Regions from separate parts of the Shewanella pealeana ATCC 700345 genome, predicted to be linked through region 1. Evidence: predicted binding sites of a transcription regulator. Region 1 holds the regulator's gene; the other holds the start of a gene.
The links. Region 1 encodes MetJ, which represses methionine synthesis genes. Its sites were predicted from a motif close to TAGACGTCTAGACGTCTA; they were not measured.
Positions count from the first base shown of each region.

Region 2: the regulator MetJ is predicted to act here: its motif matches at 3,462-3,479, upstream of metH (methionine synthase).

Region 1 covers NC_009901.1:684,309-689,354, forward strand. Annotated here, with positions in the region: gene SPEA_RS02980 (conjugal transfer protein TraF) at 1-1,002, shown strand, start outside; gene SPEA_RS02985 (sulfite exporter TauE/SafE family protein) at 1,009-1,740, opposite strand; gene metJ (met regulon transcriptional regulator MetJ) at 1,933-2,247, opposite strand; gene metB (cystathionine gamma-synthase) at 2,459-3,619, shown strand; gene SPEA_RS03000 (bifunctional aspartate kinase/homoserine dehydrogenase II) at 3,635-5,046, shown strand, end outside.
Region 2 covers NC_009901.1:4,129,187-4,134,232, forward strand. Annotated here, with positions in the region: gene SPEA_RS17820 (FecCD family ABC transporter permease) at 1-1,036, opposite strand, end outside; gene SPEA_RS17825 (ABC transporter ATP-binding protein) at 1,029-1,955, opposite strand; cobalamin riboswitch at 2,075-2,226, opposite strand; gene SPEA_RS17830 (histidine phosphatase family protein) at 2,733-3,356, opposite strand; gene metH (methionine synthase) at 3,608-5,046, shown strand, end outside.

The sequences.
Region 1 (5,046 bases):
TTACTGATCCCCGCGATAGGGGCCGATGTGGCCGATAGTGATGACATGATCGATAAGTTCGATTCACTGATCGATTCTTATGACGCGCTCGAGGCCGCAATCGATGTTGGCAATACCGCTGCTATTGACGAGTTTCGTGATGATCTCGTTTTCGACTTAGAGTCACTAAATGGCAATTCAGCCTATGCCAGTGCGGGGCTTGGTTTTAGTGTGGCGATCCCCTACCAGAGGATGCCGATGGCTATCTTCTATAAGAGTTATGTTAACGCCGTTGGAGTTGCCGATATTGCGCAATCAGATATCGACGCCCTCAATAATCTCGATCCTAATAACCCTCCAAATATCAGTGATCTGGACTCCCAAGGGCAAGTGGTTGGTGGCGCGGTATCTGATTTCGGTATTGCACTAAGTTTTCCGCTGTCTATCGTAAACATGCCGATAGCAGTGGGAATTTCGCCTAAGTTTCAGCGTATCGACAGCTACAACTATATCGCCAATGCTAACAACTTTGATGCCAGTGATTTTGACGATGCCAAATATCGCAATGATGAGACTAACTTTAACTTAGATATTGGTGTCGCCATGCAAGCATTCGATGGTTTGACCTTAGGCCTGTCGGGGCGAAACCTGATCAGCCAAGATGTGGATACCATAGAAGTTGAAGGGCAGAAGTTTACTTATCGAGTCGAGCCACTTGTGACCGCTGCTGTGGCCTATGATTGGGATATTTTATCGGTGACCACAGATATCGATCTAATTGAGAATAAGAAGTTTAAAGAGCTGGATGGTACTCAATATTGGCGTGTAGGTGGTGAAGTGAGGGCCTTCGACTGGATGGCGCTAAGAGTGGGTTATCGTCATGACATGAAAGATTCTACTGCTAACCTTTACTCTTTGGGTTCAGGCTTTGCTTTTGGTGACTCATTTTTCTTAGACCTTACTGGTATGTTTGGTGATGACAATGCGGTAGGAGGCGTGCTGCAAACCTCCTACCATTTCTAACCAGTGCTAACCCATTAGCTCTATCGTTGATTTAACGGTTAGGATAAGAGCGCTACAACCACATAAAGCCAGAGTTAACACTCTGGTTTTTTGTTTGTCTACACGGCCCACTAAGCGTCCTGCAACGATATAACCCAGCACAACAGACGGCAACAGCATCAACGAGATATAAAAATGCTCAACGGTTAGTAGGCCTGCAAATGCCAGAATGATAAGGGCAATCATCGAGCTAAAGATGAAGAAGGCCGAGAGGGCGGCGCGAAATTGTCCGGCATCTTTGCCTGATAGTAAGATTGCCAGCGGCGGGCCGCCAATTGCCGCGATATTGCCAAAAATTCCAGATAAGATCCCTGCGATAAAGAGGCTGAAACGGTTCACTGGAATACTGAACTTCATTAGACTTAAACCGACGGCTAAAGCAACAATACCGGCAATGGCTAGACCTAAGATTGGCTGTGGCGCGATTAAAATTAGGCTGGCACCTAATATGCCTCCGGGAATGCGTCCTAATAGCGCGTATTGCAGACCATTGAATTCAAGTTGGCCACGTTCTCTAAACAAGGTGAGCAGTGCAATTGAGAAGCCCATCATAATTACAGGTGCAGGAACCAAACTCGGGTCGACGATATAGAGTAAGGGACTTGCCACCACGGCTAGGCCAAAGCCGATAAGACTTTGGGTCAGTGCGCCACAAAAAATAATAAGCGAGGCGAGTAAAAGCGTAACGGGTTCAATCATCAGTTTATCCAGCCAAGTGGCTATAGTTGGAGCGAAGGGAGGTCTTGCACTCTGTTTGAACAGTTCAGTATTTTGGTTATCGATTAGTGGTTATAGATTAATAGAGCTAAGCCATCATTCAAGGCCAAAAACAGATAAGGACTGCTAAGCAGTCCTTATCTGAAGATCACGTTTGTCGATAATCGATGAAGATTATTCAAGTTCTTCCCACTCAATGCCCATTTCATCCATTAGACGTTTAACCTCAGCAGGCATGCTGTCAGGTTTATCTTTAGTAAGATCTGCGTCGTTTGGTAGTGGCTGACCTGTGTACGCATGCAAGAATGCCTCGCATAACAGTTCACTATTGGTGGCGTGACGCAAGTTGTTCACTTGGCGGCGTGTGCGTTCATCGGTAAGTACTTTGAGTACTTTCAAAGGAATGGACACAGTAATTTTTTTCACTTGCTCATTCTTTTTGCCGTGTTCAGCATATGGGCTGATATAATCGCCATTCCACTCAGTCATTGACTCACCTGTTATTTCAAAATTCGGGGCAGATTTTAACCCTTTAAATTGTGCAGTCAAATTATTGCCTCTTATTTATGACAATTGCAAATAGATTTCCATATGCATGGACGTCTAAACGGCTAAAGTGGTTGACGCAGGCTTAGTGCTTAGGTACATTTAGCCGTCCAGACATCTCTTGAGTGAAAATTAACAGGAAAAGGAGTAGTACATGACTGAGCGTAAATTAGCCACTGCGGCTGTACGTCAAGGAATTGAGTCCGATAGCCAGCATGGTGCAGTAGTACCGCCGATCTATCTTTCTACTAATTACTCTTTTGATGGTCATAAAAACCCAAGAGACTTCGACTATAGCCGCTCAGGTAACCCTACACGTTCTATTTTAGGTGATGCCATTGCCGAGCTTGAAAAAGGCTCTACGGGCGTAGTGACTTGCACCGGTATGGCGGCAATAACGTTGGCCACTAGCTTGCTTGGACCTGATGATCTTCTTGTTGTTCCCCATGATTGTTATGGTGGTAGTTACCGCCTATTTACTAATTTGGCCAAAAAAGGTCAGTTCAAGTTATTAGTGGTCGATCAAACCGACTCACAGGCCCTTAATCAGGCTATAGCGCAAAAACCTAAGATGGTATGGCTAGAGACGCCGTCGAATCCACTGCTGCGTGTGGTCGACATTAAGGCCATCTGTGCTGCGAGCCATGAAGTGGGCGCACTGGTGGTTGTCGATAACACTTTCCTGTCGCCGATTTTACAGCAGCCGTTATTACTTGGCGCCGATATAGTGATCCATTCCACCACCAAATATATCAATGGTCATAGCGATGTGGTTGGCGGCGCGGTCGTGGCAAAGGATCCTGAGTTAGGTGAACTGCTTCATTGGTGGTCAAACACCCTAGGGCTAACGGGGTCAGCGTTTGACAGCTACCTGACTTTGCGCGGAATTCGTACACTTGCAGTACGAATTCGCGAACATCAGGCGAATGCGCAGCGAATTCTTGATACCCTTGTTAACCATCAGGCCGTCTCCAAGATATACTACCCGGGGCTGAAAGAGCATCCGGGGCATGAGATTGCGGCTAAACAGCAAAAGGGCTTCGGTGCCATGCTGAGCTTTGAACTTAAGGGTGGAGAACAAGAGTTAGTCACATTCTTAAAAAATCTTAGCTGTTTTTCAGTTGCAGAGAGCCTGGGTGGCGTAGAGAGTTTAGTCGCCGTTCCTGCAACCATGACGCACAGAGCGATGGATCCAGAGGCTCGCGCCGAAGCTGGCGTTAAAGATACGCTTATTCGTCTGTCTGTGGGTATCGAAGATGCCGATGATCTTGTTGCCGATATTGAAGCTGCGCTTAATGCCGCAGCCGCTTGTTAATTAAAGGGGTATACGATGGCACGCTGTCACTTACATAAATTTGGTGGCTCAAGTCTTGCTGATGCAGACTGTTACCGTCGCGTGGCTCATATTCTGCTGACTCACGGTCACAGCGATGACTTAGTTGTGGTGTCTGCGGCAGGTAAAAGCACCAATTTCTTATATAAGTTACTCGAGTTGAGTACGACTAAGCAGCTGTGGCAAGAAGAGCTACAAACACTGATTAGTTTCCAGCAAAATTTGATTGAGCAATTGCTCTCAAATGAGCAGGCACGCTCTCTTCGGGAGCGACTCTCTAACGATAAAGCGCAGCTAATCAGCTTGCTATCGATAGAGTCGATTAATGAATACCAAAGCAATCAGGTAGTGAGCTTTGGCGAGCGTTGGTCTGCACGCCTATTGGCGGCGCTATTACGTGAATCGGGTGTGGCGGCATCGGATGTAGATGCTCGCACACTCTTGATTGCCGACGAAGCGGCTGTACCGCAGATTCGTTTACAGGATTCCCGTCAACGTGTGCATTCGATGACTGAAACTCATCCTAATGAGCGTCTAATTATTACTGGCTTTATCTGCGCGAACGAGCGGGGTGACACCTTGCTACTAGGACGTAACGGCTCCGATTTCAGTGCGACCTTGATTGCCAGCTTAGCAGATATTGAGCGCGTGACCATTTGGACCGATGTAGAGGGCGTATTTAACGCCGACCCAAATAAGATCAACGATGCTAAGTTACTGAGTAGTTTGTCATTAGCCGAAGCTAACCGCTTGGCACATCTAGGTTCACCTGTGCTGCATAATAGAACGCTGCAACCGCTGTTTGATACTCAAGTGAGTTTGGCTGTTCGTTCTAGTTACGCGTCCCATACCGACTTTACCTTGATTGCACCAAAGAGTTCGTCGGCTAGTGCGCCAGTGGTTACTAATCTAAGCAGCGTTGCGCTGTTCAATCTTGAGCTTACAACGGAACTTAAGCAGCTTATTGAGCTGCTCGAGGAGACTGGCCTGAGTCCGCTGGCATACTGGGAACTTGGGCAGGGGCGCGCCGAGATCACTGTGACCTTAGAAAATCAGAAGCAGGTATTGGCATTACTGGATATTAACCGTGACGCCTTAGGCGTGAGTGATATTAAGATCACCGAAGATCTTGGCCTGGTTGCGCTGGTCAGCGCCGATGCCAGCCTGTATCGCCGCGGCTTTGCAAGATTACTGAGTCGTAATGCTAGACCGCTGTTTAACGACGGCATGAGCCTAGTGACCTTGGTACCTCAAGGGCAAGTAAACTTGTTAACTCAAAAAGTACACCGTCGCTGCGCGGGGCCTCGCAAACGTATCGGCGTACTGCTATTGGGTGTCGGTAACATTGGCGAAGCTTGGGTTGAACTCTTTAGTGGCGCTAAGGCAGCACTCAATAAAGAGCTCGAGGC
Region 2 (5,046 bases), 1.7 Mb from region 1:
GACTGCCTAAAATAAATAGAAAGAAAATACTGCCCATCACCGAGGTAATGATCCCCACAGGCAATTCTTGATAACTCAATAATGTTCGGGCTAATACATCGACCCAAACCATAAATAGCCCTCCCACCAGCGCCGTTAATAACAGGGGGTAGCGTCCCGGAAACAGTAAACGCACCGTATGGGGCACCATTAAGCCGATAAAGCCGATACCGCCACAATTTGCGACCAGTATCGCGGTGATAAGCGAGCACAGAAGCAACATATTGAGACGCAAGTGGCCGACATTAATCCCTAGGGTATGGGCGGTTTCATCGCCCGCACGCATGGCCACAATCTGGCGCTTATTAAGTAAGATGATTAGGGTAGATAAGATAACGCTTCCGGCTGGCAACCATAGGCCTTGCCAGCTGGCTTTGGCAAAACTGCCTAAGGTCCAAAACAGCACAGAGGCCGCAGCTTGTGGGCTAGAGAAATACAGCATCAGGCTTGCCATCGCGCCAAACATAAACGAGATAGCCACGCCGGAGAGCAACATACGTTCAACCTGGGTACTTAAGTTGCGGCCGCACAGGCTCAGCACCATCACCACCGACAAGCTAGCGCCAATAAAGGCTCCTACGGGCAGGCTTAACCAAAGCATACTTTGGCTAAATAGGGTTAACGCCACTACAGCGCCGAAAGAGGCGCCGGATGAGATCCCAAACAGATAAGGGTCTGCTAGCGGATTTCGAGTCACTGTTTGCAACACACTACCAGCAATCGAGAGCCCTGCTCCGGCGATAAAGGCCAGTAACACTCGCGGTAAACGCAGCTCCCAAATAATCCGCTCTCTAACCCCCAGTGACTCACCAAGATTCAGCAGCTTATAAGCCAGCACATTAAAAACATCAACGGCACTAACTGTTGCAGCGCCAAAACTTGTCGCCGCAAAAGGGGTAAGCAAAGTTATAAAGAGCAACAAGGAAAATACTAGGTACTCGATAGGACGCCGCTGACTCAATACTGCGCCGACTTGGCGAGCTGAAGGCTTACTCATCTAGCCCTCCTGCAATAGGATTTTCTATCGAATGTTGAGTGGAATCCGCAAGGCTCGCATCATAGCCATAAAAGTAACTGATCAGTGGGTTGCCATGTTGTGGGTGGGGCTTAATCTCACAGCACACATCAAACACCTCGGCGATACGCTTCTCTGTCAACACAGCTTTAGGGGAGCCTTTCGCCACGCTACGGCCATTGTTTAACAGCAATAACTCATCGCATAGGGCGCTGGCGAGATTAAGGTCGTGAATGGAAGTGATAACCGTGATTTTGAGGCTTCTCAGTAACTCTAAGGTTTGGATCTGATAGCGAATATCCAAATGGTTAGTCGGCTCATCGAGAATCAGCAGCTTAGGTCGCTGCACTATGGCGCGGGCGATAAGTGCACGCTGTTTCTCGCCGCCTGATAGGCTCTCGTAAGCTTGGTTCGCCTTATCTTGTAGGCCTACCTTAGCGAGGGCCTGAGCTATCACTTCTCGGTCGCCGCGGCTGGAGAAATCAAACGCGCCTTTATGAGGGGTTAACCCAAGAGCGATAAGCTGGGCAGTGGTCATTTCGAAATGATGCGGAGTATCTTGCAGAACGACCGCTATCTGCCTAGCAAAAGCCTTGGCCGACAAGGTATTAATCTCGTCACCAAATAGATGAATGCAGCCAGTTGTGGGTTGAATAAAACGGTATAGGCAACGCAATAGGCTAGACTTACCCGCGCCGTTAGGGCCAATAATGCCCAGCATCTTGCCTTCGGTTAGGCTAAATTCGATGGCCGATAAAATAGCTGTACCGTTGAGCTGCCAGCTTAGATCCTTCACCGATAGCACTATATTGCTATGACTGTTGCCGCTGACATGAGTATTGTCGTTAGCGTTAGCATCGCTGTTAGTTTCGGCCTTAGCTGCTAGTGTCCGTTCAGTCATTGAGGCTGACCGTCTCTAAACCTATCTTTAGGTTTCATTTTACTGTCTCCCCCGAGTCGCCCGCTCGAGTCAATGTGCATATGGCTACACTTGTAAATATCGATACATGTTGGCATGTTCGAACAACATTCAGTTAGGCAGGTATCTGACTTGAAAAATAGCCTAATGCTATCTTTCCTACAGTTGCGGGTACAGTCCGGACTCAGCTAACCATTGAAGTCAGCTTCCGGTTCCCTTTATGCCGTTAAGCACCTAACTTTTTATTATAAGCTGTTATCACAAGCATTAGCGCTATCAGCGCCAACAAGATAACGCCGCAGTTTAACACGCCTTTGAGCACTTGCGTGCTGAGCTTTTTTACTTATCTAGCAAGGATCCTAAGCGTAGCCTTGCTTCATTGATGCAATTACATTAGCTAGACCGCTCTGCATTTCTGACGGGCTAAAATAAGGGGCTAGGTTCTAGGACGCTACGCTGCGAGGACGGGCTGCGCCCTACTAGGAAAATCACAAGCTTGACGGGCTAAAGCCCGACCTACAACAGCCAATACTTTTCTTGCTCTCCTAAGCCCTGCTTTTCCTAGAAGCTAGGAGCTTTCTTTGCCTTTCCTAGGCCCTTGCTCGTACCGTAAGCGCAGCGTTCTGTGAGTGACGCAGTCACGTTCCCTAGGCCGCAGGCCGTTCGGCTTTGCTTTAATCGTCTTAGCTTTACCGTCTTTGCTTTGCCTAGAACCTGCTCTTTTCCTAGGACCTAGCACCTTCTTTAAAACCTGAGACCTTATTTACCCCAATGCAGAGTTAAAAACTGCTGTCCGTTTTCATCGTGCAGCACATCAATCTCCGCCTTGGCTGCATAGGGTAATTGAAGTGAGGTATAAAAGCCTGCCGCTTGCTTTACCCCTAGCGCTTTTGCCATCAAGTGACGCATCACGCCGCCGTGAGTCACCAGTAATATCTGTTTACCCTGATGTTGCTCAAACATAGCTTGCCAAGCGCGCTCAATACGCGCTTCAAAGTCCTGCATTGATTCGCCATTAGGCGGCGCTGCCAACCAAGGATTAGCCCAGTAAGCATCTAATGCTGCGGCATGAGATTGATAAAGCACATCAAATGTTTGCCCATCCCAATCGCCAAAGTTTAGCTCTTTAAAGGCGGCCTCTACCGCATAAGGGCTCCCCTGAGTCAATGCAAATTCTTCAGCGAGGTTAGCGCAGCGAATAAGTGGTGAGCTCAGCACCACATCAGGTGTAGAACCGGGGCTCTTTAGGCCGCAAAGCACGCTTTGCATCTGCCGCTTACCCTGCTCAGTTAAAGCGACATCGATCTGGCCGCGCAAAATATTGCCACCTTCGCATTCACCATGTCTAAGCAATATCACCCTTGTGGTTTGCATGATTACCATTTACCTCTATTATTTATCAGCCACTTACATAAAATTCATTGGCTTTTAATGCTGAAAAAGTATCATGCTTTAGCACTTGCACTTTTTATCACGCCTCACGTATTATGGACGTCTATACGTATAAATGTCCAAACAAAAAGTCTCACTATTAACGGAGACGCTTAAATGAAAATTACGGACATGATGTATCAAAAATAATATACAAGAATAATATACAAGAATAATCTTTTGCGAACTGGTAGGAATTATCTATGGCAACCTGTACCCCAACACATGCCTTGAGCGCGGTAGCACATACTCCAGACACTGCCGACAAGGTTTTAGCTGTCCTTACCCAAAAGCTTCAGGATGGGATCCTTATCCTAGACGGCGCTATGGGCACCATGATCCAAGACCGTAAGTTTGAAGAGCTGGATTTTCGGGGCCAGCAGTTCAAAGACTGGCATTGCGATGTAAAGGGCAACAACGACATGTTGGTGCTTACTCAGCCTGAAGCCATCAAGCAGATCCATAAAGACTACCTATTAGCTGGCTCAGACATCATCGAGACCAACACCTTTAATGCTACCCGTATCGCGATGGCTGACTACGACATGCAGGCGCATTCGGCTGAGATTAACCTTGTGGGTGCACGACTCGCCCGCGAAGCGGCTAACGAAGTTGAAGCTGAAACTGGCCGTCAGTGTTATGTCGCGGGTGTACTGGGACCAACCAACCGCACCTGCTCTATCAGTCCAGATGTGAACGACCCGGGTTTTCGTAACGTCAGCTTCGATGAGCTGGTTGAGGCCTATATAGAGTCAATCAACGCCCTAGTTGCTGGCGGCAGCGATATCATCATGGTGGAAACCATTTTTGATACCCTAAACGCCAAAGCCGCGCTGTTCGCAATTGAAACCGTATATGACACTCAAGGTTTCCGCCTGCCAATTATGATCTCTGGCACTATCACCGATGCCTCAGGCCGTACACTTACCGGACAGACAACCGAAGCCTTCTATAACTCACTGCGTCACGTTAAGCCGCTATCTATCGGTCTTAACTGTGCATTAGGGCCAAAAGAGCTGCGCCCTTATGTGGAAGAGCTGTCTAAAATTTCCGAATGCTATGTGTCGGCACACCCGAATGCGGGCCTACCCAATGAATTTGGTGGTTACGACGAAACGCCAGAGCAAATGGCGGAAATCATCGAAGAGTGGGCACAAGAAGGATTCTTAAACATTATTGGTGGCTGTTGTGGTACCACGCCTGATCATATTCGGGTCATTCGCGAAGCCGTGATCAAACATTCAGCACGTCCATTACCCGATATTCCAGTAGCTTGTCGCCTATCAGGGCTTGAACCTCTGACCATAGATGAGAACTCGCTATTTTTAAACGTCGGCGAACGTACCAACGTTACGGGGTCGGCGAAGTTTTTACGCCTAATCAAAACCGGCGAATATGAAGAAGCGTTATCAGTTGCTCGCGAGCAAGTGGAGAACGGCGCACAGATCATCGATATCAACATGGATGAAGGCATGCTCGACGGCGCCGAAACCATGCATAAATTCCTCAACCTAATCGCCTCAGAGCCCGATATCTCACGGGTACCTATCATGATCGACTCCTCTAAGTGGGAAGTGATTGAGGCTGGCCTTAAATGCATTCAAGGTAAAGGCATCGTTAACTCAATTTCGCTTAAAGAAGG